One region of the Peribacillus simplex NBRC 15720 genome, then DNA from elsewhere that is predicted to be linked to it. Evidence: riboswitches for the same ligand, from Rfam matches in the RefSeq annotation. Region 1 holds a riboswitch; the other holds the start of a gene.
The links. A riboswitch is a leader RNA that binds a small molecule or an ion and turns the genes downstream of it on or off. The one in region 1 is predicted to bind S-adenosylmethionine.

Region 1 (15,055 bases):
AGAAAAACATCGCTGATGCTTATTTTGAACTGGAAATGTATTCAACCGCAGAGGATATCTATAAATCCGTCGATACGAATGAATCGGTCTTGAAAACAGAGGTTCTTTTACAACTTTTTTCCCTGTACATAGTGGAAACGAGAAATGACCTGGCTTCCAAAGTCGTGAAAGAAGCAGTCGAGTTTCAGCCGGACTACCCGAATGTCACGGAAATCGCACGTGCCTTTTTTGAAGAACAAAAGGATTGGAACAGTGCGGTGGAATTAGCGGCGAATGAAAGTATCCGTACAGAATCAATGGGCTGGTTCGATGTGCTGAAAACGTATATCCAGCAGGGTGTAGCCCAATCGATGGATCCGGATTATTTTTCAACTGTCCTTGGTTCGCTATACACTCTCGACCAGGAACGTTTCGAAAAGGTGACGGTTGCCCTGTGGAAAAATTATAAATATACGGATTCTTATTTCGAATGGCTAAGAGTGATTAATAACTTGATAGATACCATCGAATTAAACCATGCGGATGTATGGGATGAGCTTTCCGTCTATTACAGGGATGCATATGCAGGTCTGTTAGAAGGAACGCACCTAATCAAAGATTTAAGTCCGGTCGTGCCAAGGTTGCTGGAAAACTGGCTCAAAATCGCAGATGGGGAGCTATCGCTGTTTGCAGCGGCATCCACGTTGTCCTGGAATGAAATCTTCCCGGATACGATCAATGCGCTGGTCATTCAGGATGCAGAAAGTCTGTTGGCGAAATCCCCTAAATTGGGAGGCGGACTGGAAGCGGGGGAAAAACTATTCAATTCCATTATCCAGTGGGCTGATGAGAATGATTTAAGGGTTGGCAATAAGCTTAATTGGATGGTCGAGGGGCTTAAGGATACCGAAAATTTCAATCTTCTACTTGTGGGAAGTACAGGAAATGGCAAGACATCCTTTATTCAGTCAATTGTTGGGGAGAGTATTGCTGCCGAAGATCATTCGTCCCTAGTAAGTGTCAAAGACGGGGATGACTTGGAAATCCTCGAAATTACCGATACAGATCGCAAAGCTGTCATGGAGTTAACTGAATTGGATGAAACACGCCGTCAGCGCGGGACGATTGTCGATGTTACCCTTATTAGTGACTACCTCAGAAATAATCGTCTGCGATTATTGGATACACCGGGGTTCAATGGCGAAATAAGCGTGGAATCCGACTTCCAAAGCTATTTGCATGGCAGTGATGGCCTGATGTTCGTTCTAGATGCCCGGGCGCCATTCACCGGAAGTGAACGGGACCTGTTATTGGAAATTCAAATGATGGCCCCGAAACTTCCGATTCATTTCTTATTAAATAAAATGGATACGATATACAGTGATCAAGTCGCAGTTCGAATGGAAGACGAAACATGGGATAAAGTGAATGCATACTTCCCGAATGCGAAAGTATTCGCCTTCTCCAAACTTTATGACAGCAAGCAGCAATTGAAGGACCTTTCAGTTTTCCTTCAATCGAATTATCAAGATGATAATTGGAAAGAAAGAAGGTCTGAAAAAATCCTTGCTTTCATCCGTAAAACATTATCTAACCTGTTAGAAAAACGGGCAGCTAATGAGCGTAAATGTGAGCACTCCATTTCTTGGAATGAACAGATGGAAATCAAACTGAATGGAGCGGTCAATCAACTGGCTGATTTGGAAAAAGAAAAAAGTGAGAATATCATAAGGTCATATCGTTCGCTTAAAGATGAAGTGAAAAATCAACTTTATTCCAAAATTCCTGAATTACTGAGGGATTGTTCTAAATCGTTAACGGAGAGCAGTGATTTCAGTCAGGTCCATATACAGTTAAACCAGGAAATGAATGAGCGGATCCAAGCATTCATATCTGATAAAATCATGCCGCAGTATTACCGTTCTCTTCAAGATTGGATTGCCAGTTCCCAAATGGAATTCGCACAAAGCCAACAATTTATGGATGAGATGAGTGCTGGTTTCAATGAATTATACAAAGAAGAACGAATTACGCTTGCAGGTGACTTCAGAGTATTGGATGACTGGCGTCGTGATGCCGATCGGATGACAAGCAGTATCCGCATCGATGACGTTAATATCCTTTTGCGCAGGACTCCATCACAATTGCTGCTTAAAGGAGCAGGAAAGCTGTTTGGGGCGATACCGCAAAATAAAGCCAATATGTACAATCGTTATAAGAAATACCTGGAAAGTGAAGATTACCTGGATGTTGCCGAAATGATCACGGAACGTTTCCTTACCCAATTTGGATTGTTTGAAAAATCTTTGGATCGGGACATTTCACTTTTCTATCGCAGTTCATTTGCCTTACTTCAAAAAACGATAGAGCAAACGCAGACTGAAATAAAAGACTACCAGGCTGCATTGGAGCATATGAAAGAAAATCCGGAAGTTTACCGTGACCCGATCACTTTGTTCGAAGTGAAATTAAGACAGTTGGAGAGGCTTGAAAAAATTGAGAAAAAGCGTCTAGCCCAGCTTCAAAGAAAATAAAAAATAACGGGGAACATTTCAAATATTCAAAAATCTATTGACTTTACGACTATATCCCTATAAAGTGTTAATTACGAAAACGTAACACAATATATCTCTTATCAAGAGTGGCGGAGGGACTGGCCCTAAGATGCCCAGCAACCGTTCCATTAGGAATTGGTGCTAAATCCTGCAAAACAGAAATGTTTTGACAGATAAGAGAGGGACAAGTCTGCAAAACAGCCGATTAAACCTCTCTATATTAGAGAGGTTTTTATTTTGGGATTTACACCAACTTAACTGATAAGACTAATAAGAAAACATGGAGGGAAACAAGATGAGAAGGTCTATTAAAGGGATATTCATTTCAGCCATCGCTTCGGCATTGCTTTTAACGGGTTGCTCTACAGGGCAGAGTTCCACAGAATCGAAGAAAGAAGAAAAAGTATCATTTGAAAATGTCCCGGAAAGATTTGCTGATGGGGATGGAGCCAGAATCAAAGTGATCCGTAAAATTGGCGGTGATGATCATACGGCCCAATACCTGGCGGGGGCAAAAGAAGAGGGAGAAGCACTGGGATTTCAAGTGGATACGTATACAGCAAATGGAGATACGGCTAAATTCCATGATGCGATAGCGCAGGCTTTGGAGGAAGATTACGACGGCTATATCATTTCCCATGGTGATGATGCAGCAACTGTGAATGACGTTCAAAAGTTGGTTGATGCAGGGAAAAGCGTTGTCACATTCGATTCAATAAGCGATCTATCTAAAATAAAAGGCGTGACATTAACTTCACAAGATGATGAAGCGTTGGCAACACTGGCTTTTGATAAACTGATAAAAGAACAGAAAGGTGAAGCGGCAATTGCATATCTTTGGGTGGACGGTTTTCCTCCAATGGTAAGAAGAAATGCAGTCTATCAGGAAAAATTAAAAGAAAATCCTGGAATTAAAGAAGTAGAAAGATTCGGAGTGGCATCTGCTGATACTTCGGTTCAGACACAAAATGCTGTAGCCGCAATGCTGAATAAGTACCCTAAAGGTAAATTGGATGCCATTTTCGCAACATGGGATGCCTTTGCAATCGGTGCAGCCCGGGCGATTAAAGAAGCGGGCCGAGATGAAGTGAAGATATATGGAATTGATGTATCTAATGCAGATCTCCAGGAAATCCAATCAGCTGATAGCTCGTGGTCCTACACGGCAGCAGTCGATCCCAAGTTGATCGGTGCAGTGAATATGAGGATATTGGCTAAAAAATTAGCGGGCGAAGAAACGCCGCAAACATATGACCTGGAGGCATCACTTATTTCACAAAAGCAAATCCAAGCTTCAAAAGAAGCGGTAAACATGGCAAACCTGTCTGGTATTGTCGAAGGCTGGGGTGTATCGACGGAATTTGAAGAAGATTGGATGAAGGTTTTGAAAGATCATTATAAAAAGTAAAAAGAGACACTCTCTTTCCAGTGAAGGGAGTGTCTGTTCAATAAGGAGGAATGGACATGGGCACGCAATTAGAAATGAAGAAGATTTCGATTGAATTTCCGGGGGTAAAGGCGCTGAGTGAAGTTGATTTTTCCGTACAATCAGGAACAGCCCACGCATTGGTCGGTGCAAACGGAGCAGGGAAATCGACGTTAATGAAAGTTTTATCGGGAGCCCATGTTCATTATTCAGGTGACATTTTTATTGATGGGATGAAGTGGGATATCCGCTCGCCAAAAGCGGCTCAGGAGCAAGGCATTCAAATTGTTTATCAGGAAGTGGATACCGCCCTCATCCCTTATTTAACGGTTGGGGAAAATGTAATGTTGAATGATATGGTCCAAAACATGGGGAAAAAACAGAGAATCCAATGGAAAGAGCTGCACAACCAAGCCGCTTATATTCTTGAAGATATGATAATTCGTGTCCCTTCGAAAAAGCTGGTAAGAGACCTTACCTTGGCTGAAAAACAGATGGTCCTGATAGCAAGAGCCGTTTCGACAGAATGCAAATTCCTGATTCTCGACGAGCCAACTGCTCCGTTAAGTCATACGGAGACGACAGAACTTTTTCGAATTGTAAATGAATTAAAGCAAAAAGGCGTGGGAATCATTTTCATTTCACATCGTCTGCCTGAGATTTTTGAAATTTGTGAGGAAATTACGATAATGAGGAATGGGGAGCGTGTCACGTGTCGAAAAAAGGAGGACATAACCCGTACCGAAGTGGTAGAGAACATGCTCGGGAAAACCATGGATGAACAGTTTCCTGAAGTGAATACTTCGATTGGGGACGTTATTCTGGAAGTGAAGGGATTGTCAGATGCAGAGAAAGTTAAAAATGTTAGCCTGAATATTAAAGCTGGCGAGATAATCGGCTTGGCAGGTTTGGTCGGGGCTGGGAAAACGGAGCTGTGTAAAACCCTTTTCGGTCATACTTCGATCACAGCGGGCGAAGTCATCCTGAATGGTCGAAAGCTTTCTTTAAAATCACCGCACGAAGCAGTAAAAAGCGGTCTGGCACTTGTACCTGAGGAACGCAGGAAAGAAGGGGTCCTTGTTCAGGAATCAGTCTCGGCGAACTTGACTGCAGCCAGTCTCGGCAAATTCTGCAAGACGTTCAGCTTCGTGGATCGTAAGGCGGAAAAGAAAAAGGCGAAGGAAATGATCGCAAGTCTTGGCATTAAAACTCCTTCAGGGGAAGTGAATGTCGAAAACCTTTCAGGTGGTAACCAGCAAAAAGTTGCCATTGGAAAATGGCTTATGGCCGATGCGGATGTATACATATTCGATGAACCAACGAAAGGGGTCGATGTTGGAGCCAAGAAGGATATATTCGAATTGATTGCAAAGCTTGCAAGGAATGGGAAAGCGATCATTTATGCATCATCCGAGCTTTCCGAAATCATTGGCATTACCAACCGGACATATGTGTTATATGACGGGAGCACTGTCATCGAATTAGAAACGAGCAAAACGAATGAAGAAGAACTATTATTCTATTCAACAGGAGGAAAATAGAATGAGCATACCCATTCCTGTTACACAGACAGCGAAAGCGAAGAAAAAGGTGGAACTATTCGACTTTTTCTATAAATACGGCACAATATTGACGATTATCATTCTGATTGGAGTTTTTGCCGTGTCCAATCCATCTTTCATTCAAACTACTAATCTGATCAACATCCTGCGTTCCATTTCAATCGTGACCATCATTGCGATCGGCATTACGATATCCCTGAGCGTGGATGGCTTCGACCTTTCCGTCGGCTCCGTCGCATCATTGGCCAATGCCATCGTCATATCAATGTTTGTCTGGTTTTCGCAGGATACATTTATCGCCATATTAGCTGCGATCGGTGCCTCACTTGTCGTAGGGGCTTTGAATTCATTCATGATCGTTAAATTGAGAATTCCCGACATGCTGATGACATTGGCCACCATGTTCATTATCCAGGGAATTGCCCTTACTTATACCAAGGGGGCCACGGTCTCGCAAAATATGGTCATGCCCGACGGGACATTCGCAACAGGACTGATCAGCCCGTTTTTCGCCAAAATTGGCCAGGTACCATGGATAATCCTGATCATGGCAGTCATTGTGATAGCGACACATATCTTTTTGACTTATACGAAGCACGGTCGTTATATGTACATTATTGGGGGAAATAAGGAAGCAGCGAGACTTTCCGGGATATCGGTCAATAAATACAAAATCCTTGCCTACCTGCTTTCAGCTTTATTTGCTGCAATCGGGGGTATTGTCCTTGCTTCAAGGGTCATGACATCAGAAATCAATTCAGGGTCACCTTATTTAATGGACGCCGTTGCAGCAGCCTTCATTGGTTCCTCCGTTTTAGGAGCGGGAAAACCGAATGCCTTTGGAACCTTTGTCGGTGCAGTCCTGATCGGAATCCTTCAAAATGGGCTGATCATGATGTCCGTTCCGTATTATGCGATGGATATCGTCAAAGGAACAGTGCTGGCCCTTGCGCTCGCGGTAACCTATTACAAACAAAAACACTAAAATGACAGAAATCCTATAATTGTGAATTTTGAAGATTGATAAAAATCCTGTTGGATATGCAACAGGATTTTTCCTTTTTTTTAAAGGGATGGGTCATGGATATAAGTTTCGGATCTTCATCATTTTACTTAATAATAATGAACTCTTTTTACTTTCGCTAAAATGGGGGCAGGAGGACCTTTTGCTCCCTCATTTTTGGAGTATAAACATTGACCACAATAGTTAATTTTTATAGAGAACTTACTTTACCTTTTAATAAGATTGATAATGATCTATTGTAAAGTATGAACATTCATATCCTATACTTATCTAAAGGAGAGTGTAAACTTATGCGTGAAACCTGTGTTCCGACTGGCGTGAAACCAAATGACACTGGCTTTGGATATACTTTGTCCTTAATAGGCGGCAAATATAAAATGATCATAATGTATTGGCTGTCTGAAAATAAGGTTATGCGGCATAATCAGCTGAAGCGAAGTATCGGTACCATTTCCTTTAAAACACTAAGCATCATGTTAAAAGAGTTGGAGGCAGACGGCCTTATCATACGCAAGGAATTTCCCCAAATACCCCCGAAAGTAGAATATTCATTATCTGAACGTGGTCTATCTCTCATTCCATTGTTAAATATGATGTGCGAGTGGGGAGAGAAAAACAGTTTGCCAGCTCAGGAGACTGTACAGCCGTAGGTGTAGCTATTTTGATTAAATCAAAAGAAGTATTTCCCTAACAAGGAAATACTTCTTTAATGAAACTGCCTATTAAAGGTTGTCGACAAAATTCAAATAATCTTGTGCGCTTTTTTCCAATTCGCTTGCGGAAGGCTCATTTTCAGCACCATAAAACGCAAAGAATGAACGATAATCTGCATTGCAGTATAGGAAGGTAGTTTCAAAGGGAGATAATAAATGTTCAATTGTATAGCGATATCTTCCCTCTTCACTATAATCTTCTTTGTTAATTCCGGCAGATACAGCTAAAGCAGCTTTGCGATTCTTTAATTTATCGCCTCCATTTGAACCATAAGCCCAACCATAAGTAAAAACATCGTCAAGCCATCTTTTTAGGAGAGGCGGACAATTAAACCAATAAAAAGGGAACTGTAAAACAAGATTACTATGCGATTCGATTAATTGCTGTTCTTTTTCCGCATTAATGTTTCCGTCAGGGTAAACTTTATTCAATTCGTGTACTATATACTTTTCCGGATATTTCCTGAGCTCTTCTACCCATCGCTTATTTATGACGGATGTTTCTAGACTTGGGTGTGATACGATAACAAGAGTTTTCAAAGATTTCTCCTCCTTAATTATTATTTATCTTAAGTATAAAGTGCACTCTGCAAGTACGTAAGTATGCACTTTTAGTATAGGTACTTACCTAAAGGAGAGTGTTAAATCAAAATGAGAACAACCAAGAAGCGTATGTTTTAACAGGATGCTCTGGCTACGATATACCTTACTATTTAGGAGCAGAATCTTCTTATATTATCATTTGCGATCGTTCTTTGTCGTTCAGCTCTTTTTCTTATGGATTTAAAAGGACCGGTAGTTGCATAAGATTTTTTTTACTTTATAATTAGTACCAGGTATTAATATCAGTTATAAAATTGATGCAATTCATAACACGAGGTGGTTATTTTATGTTCAAATCCAAAGCACGTATTACTGCGATAGGTTCTTATGTTCCAGAAAAAAGGTTAACAAATAAGGACTTAGAAAAAATGATTGAAACCAATGATGAATGGATTGTTAAACGTACTGGTATTAAAGAGCGAAGAATTGCACATGAAGAAGAGTTTACTAGTGATATAAGTTATAAAGCTGTAAAGGATTTAATGGAAAGGTATGATAAATCTGTCGAAGATGTTGATATGATTATTGTCTGTACCTTTACACCTGATTTCAACACTCCAAGTGTAGCTTCTTTAGTCCAAGCAAAGCTAGGTATTAAGAATACTGGAGCTATTGATTTAAACGCTGCTTGTGCAGGATTTACTTATGGGTTGCATGTGGCTAATGGATTAGTAACATCTGGTTTAAATAAGAAAGTTCTTGTTATTGGAGCTGATACTTTATCTAAAATTATGGACTATGAAGATCGAGCCACTTGTATTTTATTTGGAGATGGTGGAGGAGCAGTTCTTGTAGAATATGATGAAAAACAGCCAAGTTTTATTTCTTCACATTTATATTCGGAAGGAGAAGGCGGAAAAAATTTATATAGTACAAACCTATCGACACGTATAAATGGTGAAGACTTGAATAATAGTGGTAACCTTGTACAAAATGGACGTGAGGTTTATAAATGGGCTGTTACTACTGTTCCAAAAGGAATGCAAACTGTGATGAAAAATACTGAATTTCATTTGAATGAAGTTGATTGGTTTGTACCGCATAGTGCAAATTTAAGAATGATTGAGTCAATATGTGATAGAAGTGGCTTTCCAATTGAGCGTACTTTATATAGCTTAGTGGAGTATGGAAATACTTCTTCAGCAACAATACCATTAGCTTTAGATCAAGGAGTAAATGAAGGAAAGCTCAATAATGGTGAGAAGATTTTATTATATGGTTTCGGTGGTGGGTTAGCACAAGCAGGATTGCTTATCAATTGGACCCTATAACACTTTTTTCTGTTACTGATCAGCAGCTTTGTTCTTATTGATATAAAGGGTCAGTTAAGTTACCAAGGATACTAAAATAACAAAAGACACCGTACTAATAGGTATGGTGTCTTTGAATTATCTTAAGGGATTTCAAAATCTCCAAATGGGCGGAAGCCTGCCTTTAGTAAGAAGTTTGGGTTGGTAAGTGATAAGTGAACAGGGCCCAAATATCATGTTTACTCCAATATTAAGTGGGAATGCTATTTACAGTATATATCCCTGAAATTTGAGGAGGAAATTTTAACATGCTTGATGCTAAGACCATAGAAATCGTTCAGTCAACAGCACCTGTTCTCAAGGAACATAGTAAACCAATAGGAAAGAGATTTTATGAATTACTATTTTCAAAAGCTCCTGATTTGTATAACCTTTTTAACCAAACGAACCAAAAAAGAGGAATTCAACAAGAGGCCTTGGGGTATGCTGTCTATGCTGCAGGTGAACATATTACGAACCTTGAAGCGATAAAACCTGTAATTAAAAGAGTTACTGAGAAACATCGTGCGATAGGGGTCAAGCCTGAACAGTATCCGGTTGTAGGTGAAACGTTGCTTCAAGCAGTTAAAGATGTGTTGGGTGACGCAGCCACAGATGAAATCATAGAGGCATGGGGAAAGGCCTATGGCTATATTGCAGATGCCTTTATTGATATTGAAAAAAACCTTTATGAGGAAACAGAACATCAGCCTGGTGGATGGGAAGGATATCGAAGCTTCAATATCGATAAAAAGATAAAAGAAAGTGATGTGGTAACCTCCTTTTATCTAAAGCCTACAGACGGAAAACCCATTGCCTCCTATCATGCTGGGCAATACCTAACACTTAAGGCTGAAGTTCCTGGCGAGAAATATACGCACATACGCCATTACAGTCTTTCGGATTCACCTGGTAAGGATTACTACCGAATTAGTGTTAAACGTGAAGATGCCCATGGAGATGCTCCATCTGGAATTGTATCTAACTATTTACATAGACAGCTGCAAGTTGGAGATACGCTGCAATTTTCTGCTCCAGCAGGTGACTTCGAACTGGATAACACTGATTTACCCGTTGTTCTAATTAGTGGCGGTATTGGCATTACACCTTTGCTTAGCATGTTAAATACCATTATAGAAAAGCAACCACAACGTCAGGTTACGTTTATCCATGCAACAAGCAATAGTCAAACACATGCTTTTAAAGATCATCTGCAACAAATAGTGAATGAACATCAACATATAAAATCATTTGTAGTCTATGGTGCACCAACAGAAGCCGATCGAACCTCTGGGCATTTTGATAAAGAAGGATACGTTGGTTTAGACTTCCTGCAATCTATCGTTCCATCAAAAGAGGCTAATTTTTATTTCTGCGGACCTATTCCTTTTATGGAAGCAATCAATGAGGCCCTAAATAAATGGAGTGTATCGAAAGACCATATTCATTATGAAGTATTTAGTCCACTCGCTATTTTAGGAGAAAAATAAGTAAACTAAATTGTGAATAAAAAGGATCTTTCATTGAAGTGAACCCAAAAGATTAAATGTTCCACTCTTTTAATTCCAGTCTACGAACTTTATGTACAACGTGGGAATCATTTTCCGATAATGAGAGTGTTTCTTCAAATGAATGAAACGTTATGAGAACTAATTATTACGTTCAACGCAATGAATTCATACCGGGAGCTGGAGACAGTTCCTTCATTATAGTGAGGGTTGCTGAGGCAACCTTTTTTTTGCATGTGCAGGACAACTTCATAATGAAAAGATAAAGTTCTACAATTAGAGTCTGAATGTAACGATATTAAGCTTACTAACCTTTGATAATTGCCTGTTGTTATACTGTGAAAGAGTATTAGTGCAAAAGAGTTCAAAGAGCGAAATATAAAAATGCTTCGTTTAATTAAACAAGCGGGATTTATAAAAAATAGATTTAAAAATCTTGTCTATACAAGGCTTTTTTTCAAATTGAGGTTAATTAGTTAATTCTTGATATATGTAATAGTAAGATGGCTTATTGGATAAAAAAATTATATGATTGAGTAGTTGCTTACAATAACTACTCTTAGATTGAAGAAATTTGCGACACTCCTGCCGAATAACTGGCTAGCCGAGACCCCACAGGCGCTTGCGGTGAGGAAGATTGGCAGACAGTCGGCGGAAATGGAGCGGATTTTTGAAATCAACTGGAACGTTTTTTAAAAGAAAAAACTTACAGCAGTTCCGGAAAATTAAACTGATTCCCTTGATATATCAAGGTTTTCTTCGGTGTCACTCATAAGTTGCATAGTAATGCGCTTATTACTATCTTTACTTTGCATAATTCATCTCACAATACTAGGAGTAAGGAAAGGCGATGAACTCATTATGATATTTAGCGAGCGATTAAAAAAAGAACGAGAAAAAAGAAATTGGTCACAAAATGATCTTGCAGAGAAGATTCATGTGAGTCGCCAATCTGTGTCAAAATGGGAAACGGGAAAAAATTATCCAAGTATTGAAGTACTCATTAATTTAAGTGATTTATTTCAAATTACAGTAGATGAATTATTAAGGAGTGACGAGGAATTGAAAGAAAAAATAATACGGGAAAGTAAGCAGTTAGCATTTCCAAAAAGGAAAATGTTTTTTGATATCGTGTTATTACTAGGTGCATTTTTGTTAGTGTCAAAATTAATTATTTTTGGTCTTAACAAATTTGTTGGCACGGATATTACCATTTTAAAAAGTATGCCAGTTGTATCGAATTTTTTACCATTAGCTTTGATGGTTATTGGTGGTATTGGTTCAGATTATTTGAAAGATAAATATGTAGATTGAAAGAACTCTGCTAATAAAACTATTTAATAAACCACAAAATGGTTTTTTTTTATGGGGGGAACCTTTTGAAACTTAATCATAAAAGAACAGAACCTTTGAATTTCAGGTTCTGTTCATATTTCTTATTTGAACTTTTGCACTTCTTCTTGTCCCTCGAATTTGTTATCTTTCAAAATGCCGATTTCTTCAATATGGTTTCGTGCCGTTTCATCCCCTAATTTATAAATGAGGGCATAAAGCCTTTTCATGGCTGCATCGTATTTATCATTTGCCCGGTCATGATGATAAAGAAGGTAGGGCACATGTGAACGGGCATATGACTCCAGGTCATCTGTCCGGTGTTCCTCCAAGCATTGTTTTAATTCTGCAAGTTCCTCATCGGTTGCGTATACAGTGAAGCTCGGATTCTCTTCAAGTTTTTGTCCAAGTACGTCGCCGCTGACCAAATCGACATGATAGGTCTGTTTTTCCTGCATCATTCTGCTTATCATCCTTTCAAGCGTTTATCTATTCTGTACCACTATTTGTAAAAAGTTAATCATGAAAGTAAACATTTCCTTAATGAAAATGATAGGAAATAGAGGTATCGGATTTCTTATCAAATGGTTTAAGATAGATTTACAGAATATTATGGAAAAGTGAGGAGAGATATAGTGAAGAGGTCAATCATGGTTATTTTTTTGGTGTTGATTGCTTCAGGCTGCGTAACAAGGAATTATGATTCCAATATGGATTTAGGGAAAAGTCAGTTGAATGAGGAAAATTATTTAGAAGCCCACGAGGCATTTGAATTAGCTTATAAAGAAGCAAAAACACCGGAAGCAAGGGAGTTAATGGATCTTTCAGGTTTTCTGGCGAGTGGTATGAAGAAATACGACGAACAGGATTTTGATTCGGCCAAAAGAGATTTTGAAGAAGCAACCGCATATAAAGCAAAATACCGGGAAGGTAAACTAATGGTTGCAAAGGCGGTGGAAATGCACCCGGTATCAGACTCTGCCACGATAGAAGCAGTAGAGGGAAATGACGAAATGGAACCGGCGGAGGAAACAACTAAGGACGGATCTAAAGTAGAAGATAAGGCGGCTACGGAAACAAAAGGCAAAGAAGGAAGCAAGGATTCGGTTAGTACATTAAGTAAATCTCAGGCGGAGAAGCTTGTGAAGGATTACGTGGATATGGAAAACTTTCCGCATTTGCATATCGAATATGATCATGATGCCGAAAAGGGAGATTATATTTTTCATGTTTTCGAGGTGGATGAACCTAGTCAGAAAAGTGGCCACACCACTACTTGGGGCTGGTATGGCGTGAATAAGAAGACTAAAGAAGTATATGAAGTCATGTAAGGATAACTGAATGGTGGAATTGAAGGCCCCTGTTGAGGCCTTTTTATTTTGTGACGCCGCAAAATACAGGATTCGATAAAATTTTATAATTTTTGTAAAAAGGTCGCCTTATTCTTTATTTTCTTAAGAATTTTTTAATATTTACTGTTTATGATTGAGCCAAGTAAAGGACAATCATAGGAGGGATAAAGATGGAGAATTATAATGGTGAGGAGCAAGTCAGAGTCAAGGCAGAACGGAAAAAGGGTAAGTCTCTTTGGATAACCAGCCTTGTTTCCGGAACGGTTGCTTCTATGGTTACATCGTCTGTATTTCTATTTGGCGGGGACTTTATAGATCAAGGGAAAAGTTCAGTGAATGAGTCAACCAAAACGGCAGGTGTACAGCAAACGGAAAGTGTTGAAAAGAATAAAAGTGTCACTGCGGAAAAGTTATCGACAAGTACGGATTCAAATGATAGGGCACAGATGGTCGAATCAGCATCCAAATCGATTGTAGGGGTCGTGAATTTACAGGAGATGCAAACCCAGAACCCGTACCAGCGGCAAAGCACCGAGAGCGAAACGGTTGAAAGCGGCACTGGCTCAGGGGTCATTTATAAAAAAGCTGATGGGAAAGCCTATATCATCACGAACAATCATGTTATTGAAGGAGCTAAGGAAGTCGAAATTTCATTGTATGATGGACAAAAGGCAACGGCAGCAGTTGTCGGGGCTGATGCTTTGACGGATTTAGCGGTTTTGACAATTGATGCCTCGAAAGCACCGGAGGGAATTAAATTCGGGAATTCTGATAGCATGCGTCCAGGTGAAGAAGTATTGGCAATTGGCAACCCACTTGGACTTGATTTTTCACGATCGGTTACACAAGGGATCGTCAGTGCGACCGGACGCTCCATTTCAGTCGATACCTCGGACGGGGAGTGGGAACTTGATGTCCTTCAAACAGATGCAGCGATCAACCCTGGCAATAGCGGCGGTGCTTTAATCAACACCGCTGGGGAAGTGATCGGCATAAACAGTTTGAAGATTTCCGAAAACGGTGTGGAAGGCTTAGGGTTTGCTATACCAAGTAATGATGTGATTCCGATAGTTACGGAGCTGATTGAAAATGGAAAAATCACGCGCCCATACTTAGGAGTCAGTTTGGCCAGTATAGAAGAACTGCCGCAATATTACATTCAAAATGTTCCTGAAGCCGCAAAGGCCGGTGTAATGGTGACGAGTATAGAAGCGGGATCAGCTGCGGCGAATGGAGGGCTTAAGCAACAGGATATCATCGTTGAGATTGATGGAACGAAAATAAATACTGCCGCTGCATTAAGGAAGTACTTATATACAGATAAGAAAATCGGCGATAAAGTAAAGGTTAAAGTATATCGAGGCACTGAAGAGAAAACGATAACGTTAACCTTGCAAAAACCATAGAAAGTGGTTAGACCCCTGATTATTCATCAGGGGTCTTTTAATTGGCAGTTGAGAAGTTTTTAATAATATACAAAAGGTTAATATCGGAAAAATAGATAGTGTATTTGCACTGTTTTTGAAGAACTTTCATATAGTCTTTAGTACCTAAAAGTGAATAGTGCCGGCCTCTATTTGTCAAGGTTTTCATCGTGGATATGTTAAAAAATAGAAAAGATTTGACAAATTTGTGAAATGTCATAAAATAGAAAGAAAGGGGATGAAATTATGGAAGCTAATCAGAAGATGTTAGATGCAGTGAAATGGGTA
Region 2 (15,055 bases), 1.6 Mb from region 1:
TGAATTTTGACCTCGGCTGGGAGCTGCTGACGCAAAGCATTAATGCCATTGAACAGCTGAATCACCGCGTCAAGTGCATTCACGCCTTCTTCAGGTGCAGCTGCTGCATGTGCTGACTTCCCGTAAAAATGAAAATCAAGGGGGTCGACAGCCAAAAATGGACTTGTGACACGCGTTTGCCCGCCAGGATGGATAAGAATTGCCGCATCCACCGCATCAAATAGACCGTGCTTCACAAAGCTGCCTTTTGCGCTTCCATTCGGCCCGCCCTCTTCAGCCGGTGTTCCGAAAACAATCACCTCTCCGCCCGTTTCCTCCAGCACTTGAGCCAGGGAAATGCCTGCTGCAACACTCGTAGTGCCGATAATATTATGGCCGCAAGCATGACCTAAACCCGGCAATGCATCATACTCGGCTAAAAAGGCAATTGTGGGTCCTTTCTTTGCAGATGTTTTTTTGGCGATGAATCCTGTTTCATGTCCAGCTATATTGCGGGTCACTTCAAATCCTTCATTTTGAAGTATTCCAGTTAATGTATCCGAAGCGAAGAACTCTTGATTCCCAATTTCGGGTTTGGCATGAATGGCTTGACTCGTTTCGATATATAATTTGGAATGAAGGTCGATGTGATCTTCAATGATCTGCTGATGCTGCTTCTGCACTAATTCTCTCGCCATGCTCTTATCTCCCCTTTTTCTTGAATCGATTTCTTTGTTCTCACCATTACTTTTCATTAGCTGGTTTTGTCCAAGCATCCTGGTAATTCACTAATTCATCTACTGAAACATATGCAGGAATCGTGTTTCCTTCAAACGTTTTTTCAATGAATGCCTCCACTTTTTTCGATTGATAAAGCTTCACTAATTTTTGCAGCTCAGGACGATCGGCATTACCCTTTTTAACCGCAATGATATTAATATATGGTTTCGCCGTTTTGCTTTCATGGAATAAAGAATCTTTTAAAGTAAGGCCTGCTTCAACGGCAAAGTTATTATTGATGGCTGAAGCATCGGCATCATCCAATAGACGCGGTGTATTGCCGGCAGCAACAGGTTGGATTTTCAAGTTTTTCGGATTTTCCTTAATGATTTCCAATGATCCCGATCCATTGAATTCCTCTTTCAATGTAATCAATCCAGCTTCCTGAAGAAGGAGTAATGCACGGCCAAAGTTTGTTGCTTCATTCGGAACGGCAATCGTAGCGCCATCCGGAAGATCCTTGAGATCTTTATGTTTTTTCGAATAAAGGCCCATAGGCGCAATGACAGTCGACCCGATAGCCTCTAATTTCAGATTTTGGTCTTGAACGAATTCATCGAAGTAAGCGACCGTTTGGAATGAATTGGCATCGATTTCACCTTCACTTAACGCAAGGTTCGGTTGGATATAATCATTGAAAGTGACCAGTTCGATATTAAGACCTTCCTCTTTCGCTATGTCGACAATGTATTCCCATGTTCTCGTATCCCCGCTGCTGACACCGACTTTTACTGTTTTCACATCATCCGAACCGCCTGATGCACCTTCTTCTTTCCCGCATCCTGCAGCCACGATGGCCAATACCAATACCATGATCGTTAATAAGATTTTCTTCATTTCTCCTACCTCCTGTTATTTTTATCTTCTTCTGATTTTTCTTGAAATAAAATTCCCGGTGGATTGCAATAATTGAACGATGATCACGAGCGCCGCCACTGTGACGACCATCGTCATCGTATCGAACCTTTGATAACCGTAAGCCAAAGCTAGATCTCCGACCCCGCCTGCACCGACGGCACCTGCCATGGCCGTAGATCCGACAAGCCCGATTGTCGCTGTTGTAAATGTAAGGATCAACGAACTAAGTCCCTCGGGAATCAAAAAGCGATAAATGATTTGCCATGTCGTAGCTCCCATCGCCTGAGCTGCCTCGATGATCCCTTTGTCCACTTCCAACAGGGAGTTCTCCACAAGCCGGGCAATATAAGGAGCCGCGTAAAAGATTAGCGGAACAATGGCCGCATTCGTTCCAATCGCACTGCCGACAATCATTCTGGTAAACGGAATAAGTGCTACAAGCAAGATGATGAAAGGAACCGACCGCAATATATTGATGACCGGGTTCAATACATTAAAGATCCATTTATTCTCCAGGATGTGACCCTTTCTTGTAATGACAAGCAGGATACCGAGCGGAAGCCCAATCAATCCGGAAAATACCAATGAGATGGCTACCATATAAAGTGTGTCACCGAAAGCTGTCGACAGCTGGTCTGCCGTTATTTCCATTCCCCAAAGCGTATTACCCATTTATCTGCACCTCCTGGACGAGAATCCCCTCATCTTTAATATATTGATAAGCCTTGTCCACCTCATTTTTGTTCCCTGTCACTTCGATGATCAAATTCCCAAAAGGCGTTTCCTGAATTTCAGAAATATTGGCTGATAATACACTTAAATGAACATCATATTTCTTCGAGATGGTTGAAAGTAAAGGAGTGCCAGAAGTAGTCCCAATAAAATTAATTTTCCAAATAATCGGAATGTGGGACCCTATGCTTTTTAAGAAACTTTGTGGAATCTCGTCATGTATGACCGTTCTCACGAAGTTTTTTGCAATATCCGTTTGCGGTTTGGCAAAAACTTCGAAAACAGAACCTTGTTCAACGACGCAACCGCCCTCCATGACCGCTACCTTATTGCAAATTTCCCTAATTACAGACATCTCATGTGTAATTAGCAGAATGGTAATATTGTATTCTTTATTAATCTTTTTTAAGAGCTGCAGAACTGCACTCGTTGTTTGTGGATCCAATGCCGATGTAGCTTCATCACACAATAAGATCGATGGATTGGTAGCCAATGCTCTCGCAATGCCGATCCGCTGCTTTTGACCGCCGGACAATTGTTCCGGATAACTCTTTGCTTTGCTTGATAAGCCAACGAACTCCAACAGCTCGCCTACCCGCTTTTTTATTTCATTACCCGGAGTTCCGGACAAAACCAGCGGCATGGCAATATTATCAAAAACAGTCTTTGAATTTAGCAAATTGAAATGCTGAAAGATCATCCCGATTTTTTTCTTTTCAGCCCGCAATTCCTTCGGGTTCAATTTGGTTAAATCCTTGCCCCCAACAATCACCTGCCCATCTGAAGGATGTTCAAGCAAATTGACCAACCTGATCAACGTACTTTTCCCGGCCCCGCTATAACCGACTACACCGAATATATCCCCCTTTTCCACTGTCAAATTAATGCCCTTCAAAGCCTCAACAGTCTGTTTCTTTGTTTGATAAACCTTTTTAACATTTTGAAACTCAATCATCCAATCTCCCCCCATGCTGTTTATTTGTACGAATTCATTATCCAGAGAGAAGAGCTTTGCAAAGTTTCATAATGATAGGGTTAAATTCTGCGAAATTCATGAGTAAGAGTGCGAAACTCACGAGTAACTGCACCAATTCTCCAAATAACCATATACATTTTGAATAAACAAAAGAGGCCTCTTCCGTCATCAGACAGAAGAGGCCTCTTTTAGACATAAAAAAGAGTAAACTCTTAAATTAATTATCTAAGAAAAGCTCCTTCTTATCTTTCAAACTTTCGTCCGTTGGAATTAGCACAGTATTTTTACAAAAGTAAAAACCCGCTGCCGAGGTATCATAGGGCCAAGTCCCTCCACATCTCTTGATAAGAATTAACGTTATATTTAATTATGTCCTTCACTATATATTCAATTTTCTCTAAAGTCAACCATATTTTTCATCGCTCTAAATATTTTCACAGTATATTGATTTGATGCTTTTTAATTATATTAATATAATTTATATTTATATTTTATAATGATTTGCTCATTCTCCATACTGGGTATTTTTCATTTTCTTCGCTTATCTTCATCATGCCTGTATTCGTATATAAACGAATCGCCCTTTGATTATCCGGAGAAACCCTTAAATGATATTCGGATACATTAAATTGCCTGAAAAATCTTTCTGCGTAGCGAACCAATTCCTTGCCAAGGCCTTTGCTGCGGTGTTCGGGAATAAGATAAAATAGATTCACATAGCCAATCTCGGTTCCTTCATATTCCCGAATTTGAAGTTCCATTTGTCCAATCGGTTCTTGGTCCTTTTCAATGATCACTTGTCCATCCGGAAATTTGCGGACCCGTTCTTTCATTCGTTGCAGATATGTATTTTCATCTCCAAAACCATCTTCAGATCCAAAACTTACAACAAAGGAATCTTTCCTGAATTTAATGATAATATCTTTATCTTAGTCCGTATCAATGGTCCGAAAGATCAACTTCATCCACCCCTATCATTTTATTGAAATATCTTTCAAGCAAACAAAACTCATTTGACTAACGCTCTTTTATGATATTTATTTTTATAAATAATAGGCTTAACGGGGCCCTTTCGTTTTTGTGCCTTGATGAAAAAACATTTGCCATCTTCCGTTCGTACATTTCCAGATTGAACTCCTTAGAGTATGTTCCACTTTACCTTCATCAAAAATCCGGTAAGTAGTTAACACGGTATCATTAGACAATTGATGCATATCAAATTGACTTAGTGTCATTTTCACCGCTCCGGCTCCCTCTTGCCCCAAAAAGTCGCTTTTAGACCATATGTTACCCGAACTGCCGAACTCAAAGAAATCATCTTTCAATAATAATGAAAGCTCTTCTGGAGATGTACGGACTTCAGATTTTAACAATTTCTCCTCCAGCTGATACAAATGCTCTTTTAACAATGAAGATTCACTTTCCATTCATCTTGTCTCCTTTTTCAACTATTGGTGAAATTCATGATCCATGCTGGCAAAGATTTTTTATCCAGTTGGTTAATAATTGCGGTCAGCAGCATTTTTTTCTTTTTTAACCGTTTTTGCCATACCTATTTTCTTATTAAGAAACTGGACTCACGACGGATTTCTAAGTGTTAAGAACAATTTATCATTTCCCGCCAGAAGACTCCCTCTTCAAGCGTGTGAAGGGGGAGAGCCCAACGGTAAGGGGGAGATGAATGGCGGTTGGCCTAAACCAAAGTATTCTTTTGACAAACGTACGTTCTCTGGTTAATAATAACAATAAGGGGGTGAAACCAATGGTCGTAAACAAAGCTTATAAATTTCGAATCTATCCAACGAAAGAACAATTAGTTCTCATCAATAAAACATTTGGCTGCTCTCGTTTTGTCTATAACTTCTTTTTAGGCAAACAGAAGGAGAAAGATGCTTACTGGTATATCTGTGAAGAAATGAAGCAGAACGGCCAATTACCCTTTAATAAATGGAAAGGCTCTTTTGTGAATAAATACGCAACAATCAAAGAACTTCCAGCTTTAAAGAAAGAATATTCTTTCCTGAAAGAAGTAGACAGTATTGCCTTACAGAAATCGGTGGAAAATTTAGCAGATGCCTATAGTCGATATTATAAAAAGCAAAACAAGTCACCACGCTTCAAATCGAAAAAGAATCCGGTCCAGTCCTACACGACTAAACATACGAATGGAAATATCGGAATGATTGGAAACCAAATCAAATTGCCCAAACTCGGTTTAGTTCGTTTTGCTAAAAGCCGCGAAGTCGAAGGGCGAATCATCAATGCCACAATCAGGCGGAACCCTTCAGGTAAATATTTCATTTCCGTTTTAGCCGAAACCGATGTACAAGTACATCCTAAAACGAATCGTTCGTGCGGTGTAGATGTTGGTTTGAAGAACTTTGCGATTCTTTCAGATGGTACGGTCTATCAAAACCCAAAATTCTTCCGGACGGTCGAAAAAAAATTGGCCAAAGCACAACGGATTCTTTCAAAGCGACAAGAAATAGCTTTGAATCGAAATAACCCATTGTCTGAAGCTAAAAACTATCAAAAACAAAAACGAAAAGTGGCCATCCTACACGAAAAAATTTCAAATACCCGAATGAATTACTTACATAAAGTCTCTACCGAAATCATCAAAAACCACGATGTTATTGGAATGGAAGACTTGCAAGTGTCCAATATGATGAAAGATCACAAACTAGCTAAAGCGATTAGTGAAGTATCTTGGTCCCAATTCAAAAAAATGTTGGAATACAAAGCAAAATGGTATGGTAAACAAATCGTGACCGTATCTAAAACGTTTGCTTCTAGCCAATTGTGTTCTGGCTGCGGGTACCAAAATAAAGACGTTAAACATCTGAATCTTCGTGAATGGGATTGTCCTTCTTGTTCTACTCACCACGATCGAGATATTAACGCAGGACTTAATCTAATGAATGAAGCCATAAGGCTTCTAACCGTCGGAACGACGGGGTTAGCCTAATTAAAAATTGGCCGATAGGCTAATGTTCTTAGGAATCCCCCACTTCAATCAGACCATAAGGTCGATTAGTGGCGGGTAGTTCAATCCACAATACTAGCGGTAATTCCTTTTTGACTGCCATTCAATGCGAACTATTCCTTACTAAAACATAATAATAAGTTCCTCAAAATGGATCATTGAGTCCATAAAAAGAAGGAGCTGCAAATGGCAGCTCCTTCTTCTGTGCATCCGTTTGTTTTCCCATCATGGTTATCGTGATAGGGTACCTTGCAGACGATTCGTTTCGGCGATTACTTTTTCTTCATCGATCGTTAAGCAGCGGCCATCTTTCACGACCATTTTGCCATCAATGTATACATCACATACATCATTTCCGCGTGCTGCATAAAGCAGATGCGAATAGGCTTCACTCAGTGGCTGCAGATGTTCTTTGTTATATGGGTAAATGGTGATGAAATCTGCTTTTTTACCAGCTTCCAGTGATCCTGTATGGCCCATGCCAATGGCTTCGGCGCCCATTCTCGTGGCCATGGCGAGTGCTGTTTGTGCCGGGAATTTAGTGGCATCCTTATACATTCCTTTTTGCAGTAATGCTGCTGTCCTCATTTCTTCGAACATATCGAAGTTGTTATTGGAGGCGACGCCATCTGTTGCTACTCCCACTTTAATGCCTGCATCAAGAAGGCTGACGACATCTGCTATTCCAGATCCCAGTTTCAGGTTACTGATTGGATTATGGGCAACGCGTACATCATGCTGTTTTAGTATTGCCCGCTCTTCATCATTGAGAACCACTCCATGTGCCATCACGGTAGGCTGATCGAACAGCCCTAGACGGCGAAGGTGCTCGACAGGACGGGATCCGTAACGTTTTTCGATGTCGAGGATTTCAAAGTCCGTTTCCGATACGTGAATGTGCACCATCAAATCATTCTCTTTTGCAATCCGTGCACTTTCCATAATCGCTTCAGGTGTACAGGCATAAGGGCTATGTGGTGCGACCATGGTAGTCAGGCGGCCATCGGCAAACGTTTTATAGTTTTTTGAAAACTGCTCAGCCCCCATCAGGTTTGCTTTTTGGTCTTTTTCAGTACCCAAGCTGAAGATCGTGTAGGAAAAGGCTCCGCGCATTCCTGTTTCGCCTATCGTCTCCATGACAGCACCCGCATCTATTCCATTAGGATTAAACATATCCGAAAATGTCGTGGTTCCTGATTTCATCATTTCCATAATGCCAAGCTGAGAGCTTACAGAAGCGATTTCCGTTGTAAATTGGCTTTCAATCGGCCATATTTTCGTTTCAAGCCATGGCTTCAGCAGCATATCGTCCCCGATACCGCGTAAAAGGGTCATTACAATATGCGAATGGGCATTCACAAGACCTGGCATAATCCATTTCCCGCCAAGGTTGACCACTTGATCTGCATCTGCCAATTGTTCTTCAACATGCTGGCCGATGTAGGATATGGTATGATCTTGTACAATCATCATGCCGTTTTCAAAGATTTGATTTTCTTTGTCCATAGTAAAAAATGTAGCATTCACATATATTGTTTTCATAAGTATTTCCTCCAAAGTCGTATCATGTATCAACATGTTCTATTCCGCATTCTAAACTAGCACCTTACAGGTAATCAAGTAATTCCATATTATCAGGGGCCATTTCCATTTACCTTAGGAACCTATTGGAAGAGCTCCAAGGTGAATGCTTCCTTTAATATATCCGTTCAATCAGCAAACCACATAGGTGATGCCAATGCAAAATCAGTTGCTTAAAAAAATCTTCCCTCTATTGCTCGTGACAATAATGGCTTCTTGGACATCTTGAAGGCTGTAGTAGGAATCCGGCTTCATGAACTTCAATCTTTTATCATTAATGAAACCCATTAAAAGGTTAAACGTTTCATGCCAAGTTTGAACGGAAGCCTTCTGATTCCAATGCCGAAGATGAAACATTTCAACATTTACTTTTGTACTTTGTGATATTTTCGCCCAATTTACAGACTGTCCTGATAAAAGGCCAATCGTTAATAAGATGCCATTAGGCCGAACACAAAAAGCTAGCTCTGAACCTTCGATGCCGCCCACTGAATCTATGGCCGCTTTCGCCCCGCTCCCATTCGTCCATTCCATCACTGTGTCATGCAATGATGATCGGGACGTATCGATCACATATGACGCACCAAGTTTAAGCAGTTCTTCCGTATACTTATTGTTTCTCGTTACAGCAATCAGCTTAAATCCAAGTATCTTGGATAACTGGGTAAAGATACGGCCAATGGAAGATCCGCAAGCATTTACGAGTAATACATCATCCGGTTTCAATGCCAATACTTCTGTACAGATTAGCCATGCGGTTATCGGATTTATATATAATTGCGCTGCTATATAATCTTCAATCGAATCGGGAATGACGATGGCCAGCTCCGCAGATGTTTTAACAAATTCCTGCCAGGTCCCTTCACCGCGCAAAGGCAGAACACGTTTGCCTATCAGCTCTTTCGAAACCGATGGACCCACCTCTTCTACAATGCCGACCCCTTCATAACCAGGTATGGAAGGCAAGGGAATTCGGTGGGAATATGCACCGCGAATGGGCAGCAAGTCAGACGGATTAATGGGACGTGTAGTCATCCGAACGAGGACTTCCCCCTCGAAAGGTTTTTGAATAAATCTTTTTTCAACTTTTAAAACCTTTTGCGGATTCCCAAACTCATAGAATTTAACACATTTGGCTTCCAAGATAATAAGTCTCCTTTAATGTATAAGTCTATCTATTTTATCATTTAAACTTATCGCACCTCTAAAAAACTTAAAGAGCTGTTAACTCTGGATTTAATGTATTGTGGTTTTCCACGTTTTAATCACTTCTAATTAAGCATTCATAATCCCTTTTCACCTTCAATTGAACTGCCCTTCGTTCCATAAAAAAAAGGTTGCCGCAGCAACCCAGGTTTAGAAGTAAAACATCCTTTTGTTAGATAAGAACCAAATCACAACTTTTCTAATATAAAAACCCCTATCAGTTTAATCTGGCATTTTAGTAGGAAACCCGGGATATTTCACAACAGGCCATTTCTCCTTGCGTAGTGAATCGAGCAATTCTGATCCAACATTCAAGTTGCTTTCAACTAGCTCTTTAGGAGTCAGTGCCATCCACTGGTTTAGAGATACGTCTACAAAGCGATTGCTTTTGAACATTTCTAAAAACCATAACGTTTCGGTACCGGTGTTCTGAATATAGTGCCCAGTAGCAAAGGGTACATATCCGACATCACCTGCTCTATAATCAAGTGTACGAGCTGTACCGTTTCCAGTAAATACTGTCATGCGCCCTTGTCCAGTAAGGTAATACTGCCATTCGTCGTTATTGGGATGCCAATGAAGTTCTCTCATTCCACCCGGCTCAATCTCAACAAGTGCTGCTGCGATTGTTTTTGAAATAGGGAAGTTAGAAGAGTCCACAATTCGCACGCTTCCACCAGGGGTTTTGATTGGTGTTTGTTTCAATAGCTCGTGCTTAAAGGTTAAAGGAACTTCTCCATAAGGTGACTGGACTTCCTGACTTTCCAGTGAACCGGGTACCTTTCCCTGATAGATATAGATCTGATCTGAAGGAATGGAGTTAAAGGCACTCTCTGGAACGCCGAAATTGGCCGACAGAACATCTTTTGGAGTATGTGCAAACCAATCTGAGATGGATAAGGTGTTAAGATCGGAAAAGTTTCCGTCATCGAAGACGAGCAAAAATTCGCAATGTTCCAACCCTTGAATCGAATGTGGGATTCCTGGGGGGAAGTACCAAAGATCGCCCGGGCCGACGTCGGCAATGAAATTTCGTCCTTCTTGGTCAACCGAGGTTATGCGTGCCCGTCCTAGCAGCATATAAGACCACTCTGCTTCTTGATGCCAATGGAGTTCACGTACTCCTCCTGCCGTTAAGCTCATATTTACTCCCGCAAGTGTGGTCGCAATCGGAAGTTCCCTTACGGTGATCTCCCGTGACCATCCCCCGTGATTTAATGTCATTGAAGTGTCTGAGAATGAGAATTTCAAGTTAGGAAGCAAGCCTGAATCAGTGATAGGCGGGACGAGCATATTTGAATTTTGAAGATCCCGCATAATATTTCGCGGGCCAGAGTCAATCGCTCCAGCTCCATCACTCCGGATAGGCTGTGGCACATACCCGTCCATTTGATTAATAGTTCGTTTTTCCATCAAAAAGCACCTCTTTTTGGCATTATAAAGGGATAAGCCTTTATAGTAGTCTTATGATTTGGGCTTCGAATGTATGTCACTGTGCCTATTGAGAAAAAGCGAAAGGCATCCCCTTTTGAAGGATTGCCCCATTTAATGTTGGTTGGATTAATATAAAAAGCAAACGTCTTGATCTATATTAATTGGGAAGAAACTATTTCTAATGATCTTGAGATAAACCAATTGGAATGCATAGAGGCGATTGATCAACTGGATTTTCAATAATACAGCATTCCAGCCTGAAGACATCCTTGATCATTTCTTTTGTAAAGACCGTTTCAGGCGGTCCCTCTTTATAGATTTTTCCCTTAACGATGCTAATCAGATGATCGGCATACTGTGCCGCTTGATTCAAATCATGCAGAACCATGACAATCGTGCGCCCATAAGTTACGTTTAAATCGCGCAGTAATTCCAATATTTCAATTTGGTGTGCTAAGTCTAGATAGGTTGTCGGTTCATCTAGCAGTAAAAGATCGGTTTCTTGTACCAAAGCCATCGAAATCCATGCCCTTTGCCTTTGTCCTCCAGATAATGCATCCAATGTCCGATCAGCAAACTCCGTCATTTTTGTTGCTGATAATGCACGGTCGACAATAGCATGATCTTCTGGGGTTTGTCTGGAAAATAAGCCTTTGTGCGGATGCCTGCCATAATAACATAGTTCTTTAACGGTTATATCTTCAGGAGCTTCCGGAGCTTGGGGTAAGATAGCCAATTTCTTTGCCACTTCCTTGGAAGATTGATGATGAATAGCTTTTCCATCTAAATAGATCGTGCCTTGCTGAGGTGTTAATAATCTAGCTAGAGACCGTAGAATGGTAGATTTGCCACAACCATTGGAACCAATGATTATACTGATCTTACCTTCAGGAATTTCTAAATCGATATTATCAATGATTTGAGTTGATCCATAAGAGAGAGAAAGATGCTCTGCTGATAATGTTGTCATGATCTCCAGCCTTCCTTATGTTATTTTTCGTTCACGACGTAATAGATATAAAAAATATGGTACTCCAATCACCGCAGTGATAATTCCGGCGGGTATTTCTATTGGAGGGAATAATCCTCTTCCCAGGCTATCGGCAACGAGTAGAAAGATAGAACCAAAAAGAGCTGAAGCAGGAAGTAAAACCTTGAATTTTGACCCTACCACTCTCCGGGCAATATGTGGGGCAATTAAACCAATAAATCCGATAGAACCAACCGCAGCTACACAGACTCCGATTAAAATGACAGAAACACTTAACAATATATAACGCAGTAATTTTGATCTTTCCCCGAGACCTGTAGCTATTTCGTCTCCAAGGCTCAGTACATCCATTTTAGACGTTAAAGCAATCAATACCGGGACAAGAGCAAGACATGGAAGCAAAATGAATACTTGATCCCATCCTCTTCCCCATAGACTGCCAGTCAACCACAGCAGTGTCGTATTTACATCATCCGGGAACTTGACCATGAAATACTCTATCCCCGCTTGACATATTGCCCCTAAAGCAATTCCCACCAAAGCTATTGTATTTGGTTGAGCTCCTTTTTTATAAACAAATATCATCAAAATTGCTGCCATGACCGCCGCTCCGATAAAAGCTGAAAGGGGCAGTATGATAATGGGCGATTGCGGAAATAAAACAATGACGATAACAGCTGCCAAACCGGCTCCTTTTGTTACCCCAATCACATCTGGAGAAGCCAATGGATTTCGAAGGACTCCTTGCAGAATGGCTCCAGCCGTTGCCAATCCGGCCCCCACTATCACGGCAATTAAAATACGCGGTATGCGGTAGTTGTGCAGAATGAATGCCTGACTTTGCATGCCATTTCCAAGGAAATTTTGGATGATTTCTAAAGGTGAGATATAAATGGCCCCTAATCCCAGGCTCACCATTGATAAAATTAGCATGGTAACCGTCAGCATTAGGAGAATAGAATAAGGGTGCAAAGTTGATTTCAACCCAAATGTCCGTTTTAGTTTCATTGCTTAATATTCCTCCCTCTCTTCGCTAAATAAAGGAAGAATGGCGCACCGATTATAGCTGTTACGATGCCTACCGGCGACTCAAAAGGATAAGCGATAAACCGGGCGAGAATATCTACATAAACTAAAAGTAAAGCGCCGAATAATGCAGAAAAAGGGATGATTCTTCGATAATCCCCACCCACCAGTCTCCTGACGATATGAGGAACGATCAATCCTACAAAGCCCACTGGGCCTGCGACGGCAACCGAAGATCCTGCCAAAATGATCACCAATATTCCTGCTAAAATACGGATTCGGTACACCCGTTGCCCAAGTCCTTGCGCCATATTTTCTCCTAAGACAAGAATGGAAACAGATCGAGAGAACAATACAGCGACCAATAGCCCAATAAGAGACCAAGGAAGAATCATGTTAACGTGCGCCCATGTTTTCCCATTAATAGATCCGACTAACCAATAGAGCACATCTTTCGCTTGTTCATTAAAGATGATCATACCTTGCGTTAAAGAAGATAAAAAAAAGTGAACAGCCATTCCAGCCAATGCAAGCTTTACTTGGGTCATTCCCCCTCCCGAAGCAAAAGAATAGACTGCCATCCCTCCCACTGCTGCACCAATGAATGCAACGCAAACTAGAGAAACGGAAGAAAGGTTAGGAAAGAAAACAAAAGCTGACACAATAAAAAATGAGGCACCTGCATTAACTCCAAACACTTGTGGAGAAGCTAATGAATTCCGGGTAATAGCCTGCATCAGAGCACCCGCCACCGCTAAATTAGCACCGACCAATGCTCCAACCAAAGCTCGGGGTAATCGAAGGGTCCTTATAATAGTCTGTTCCTTGGACGAGTCGACCTCAAAAAAGGACTTCAAAACCATTGATGCATCTATATCGGCGGCTCCCACAGAAATACTAGTCATGACTCCTAAAATTAGCAAAACGATTCCAGCTATAGCGGTACAATACACTTTCATTTTACTTCTAACTATAGTTTCCATTGACTATACAACACACTTCCTAACTAAATTTAAACCTAATGGAAAGCGAAGTAAGAATTAGATCTCTTACTTCGCTTTTGTTCATCTATTCTTCACCCAGCATGTTTAAAGTGTCTTTAGCAATGGCCTCTGCGGATACAACACCACGGTATCTCGTCCATAAATCTCGATCAACACTATACACTTGTCCGTTTTTTACAGCCTTCAAGTCTTTCCAAAGAGGATTGTCTTTCCACTCATCAGTAAGTAACTTACCCTCATTGTTCGCTAAAAGCAGCACATCCGGATTAATCTCGACAAGCTGCTCCAGGTTCATCTCGGCATGTGGCTGTTCCTGCTGAATGGCATTTTTCAATCCCATGCGTTCAAGCAATTCCCCATCATAAGAAGAAGAAGTATGAGCTTGGAATGAAGTATCACGTACAACTGCAGGTAAAACCGTCATATTTGAATCAACAGTAAGTTTCGATTTAAGTTCCTTAATCGTTTTTTCATGCTCGCTTAATCTATTTTCTGCTGCATCTTCCTGATTTACTGCCTTTGCAATCGTTTTAAAAGAATCCAGGTTTTCTTGATAAGTAGATTCCCGACTTTTTAAGACAACAGTAGGAGCGATCTGCTGTAAATCCTTATAAATCCCTTTATGCCGCTCAGCATCTGCAATAATTAAATCCGGCTGTAAAGAACTGATAACCTCTAAATTAGGCTGTTCACGTGTTCCTACAGAAGTATAATCTATTTCTTGACCTACAAGTTTTGTAATCATATCTTTTTTGTTGTCATCTGAAATCCCGATAGGTTTTATTCCTAGAGCATTTAAAGAATCAACGAAAGATAACTCAAGCGTAACTATTTTTTTAGGAGTATTTTTAATTTCCGTTTCTCCCATTTCATGCTTAATCGTCCTTACTTCTTGATTACTTGTTTCGGCAGAGGTCTTCTCTGCTTCTGTTGTTTTTTGAGAATTATTACATCCTGATAACATCATCATAATCGTAAATAACAGGATTAATGCTCCTCCCCCAAATGTTCTTACTTTTCTAGATTCTCTCATTTTTTGCACCCTTTCCATCTTCTATACCTATTTAACTTCTTAACCAACGAGTTAATCATAATTGAAAATGATTATCATTATCCTGCTGTTATGATAAAGTCATAGATTGATACCGTCAATATTAATAAAATTTTGTGAATAAAAATCATTATGGCCATTAAGACAACCTACATGGATTTTATTACTTACAGCTACGATCTGATTCGTGAATTAAGCAAAGTAAAAGACAGTTTGAGCAAATGCGTATTTCAGATTGCCAAAAATCGAGGTAGAAAGACCCCACCATAAGGTCATCATTATCGGTAAACTCAGTTCTAAAATAACCCCTTAATTAAACTATTCATTGTCCAAAACAAGTTATTTTTGAGAAAAAATGTTAATATCTAGTAAAATCAATTCCAAAAGGAGGGGAATTCCCTTTGTCTAGACAGGTATTAGGAAAAACATTTGTAATTTTAGGTGCTCTTGC

Region 2: another riboswitch for S-adenosylmethionine. It lies ahead of BS1321_RS17465 (methionine ABC transporter ATP-binding protein); the one in region 1 lies ahead of BS1321_RS09835 (sugar ABC transporter substrate-binding protein).

What each region holds. Positions count from the first base shown of each region.
Region 1 is NZ_CP017704.1:2,061,253-2,076,307, reverse strand. It holds gene BS1321_RS09840 (GTPase domain-containing protein) at 1-2,513, shown strand, start outside; SAM riboswitch class I at 2,609-2,714, shown strand; gene BS1321_RS09835 (sugar ABC transporter substrate-binding protein) at 2,830-3,942, shown strand; gene BS1321_RS09830 (sugar ABC transporter ATP-binding protein) at 3,999-5,501, shown strand; gene BS1321_RS09825 (ABC transporter permease) at 5,503-6,507, shown strand; gene BS1321_RS09820 (winged helix-turn-helix transcriptional regulator) at 6,837-7,196, shown strand; gene BS1321_RS09815 (NAD(P)H-dependent oxidoreductase) at 7,269-7,799, opposite strand; gene BS1321_RS09810 (ketoacyl-ACP synthase III) at 8,150-9,133, shown strand; gene hmpA (NO-inducible flavohemoprotein) at 9,421-10,641, shown strand; gene BS1321_RS27465 (hypothetical protein) at 11,200-11,355, shown strand; gene BS1321_RS09800 (helix-turn-helix domain-containing protein) at 11,521-11,973, shown strand; gene BS1321_RS09795 (hypothetical protein) at 12,096-12,452, opposite strand; gene BS1321_RS09790 (hypothetical protein) at 12,642-13,322, shown strand; gene BS1321_RS09785 (S1C family serine protease) at 13,514-14,749, shown strand; gene BS1321_RS09780 (hypothetical protein) at 15,014-15,055, shown strand, end outside.
Region 2 is NZ_CP017704.1:3,613,791-3,628,845, reverse strand. It holds gene BS1321_RS17480 (M20 family metallopeptidase) at 1-677, opposite strand, end outside; gene BS1321_RS17475 (MetQ/NlpA family ABC transporter substrate-binding protein) at 724-1,596, opposite strand; gene BS1321_RS17470 (methionine ABC transporter permease) at 1,618-2,268, opposite strand; gene BS1321_RS17465 (methionine ABC transporter ATP-binding protein) at 2,282-3,304, opposite strand; SAM riboswitch class I at 3,565-3,676, opposite strand; gene BS1321_RS17460 (GNAT family N-acetyltransferase) at 3,817-4,122, opposite strand; gene BS1321_RS17455 (nuclear transport factor 2 family protein) at 4,384-4,752, opposite strand; gene tnpB (IS200/IS605 family element RNA-guided endonuclease TnpB) at 5,088-6,293, shown strand; gene BS1321_RS17445 (amidohydrolase family protein) at 6,543-7,853, opposite strand; gene BS1321_RS17440 (zinc-dependent alcohol dehydrogenase family protein) at 8,058-9,035, opposite strand; gene BS1321_RS17435 (oxalate decarboxylase family bicupin) at 9,321-10,511, opposite strand; gene BS1321_RS17430 (ABC transporter ATP-binding protein) at 10,711-11,502, opposite strand; gene BS1321_RS17425 (FecCD family ABC transporter permease) at 11,518-12,531, opposite strand; gene BS1321_RS17420 (FecCD family ABC transporter permease) at 12,528-13,532, opposite strand; gene BS1321_RS17415 (ABC transporter substrate-binding protein) at 13,618-14,586, opposite strand; gene BS1321_RS17410 (hypothetical protein) at 15,006-15,055, shown strand, end outside.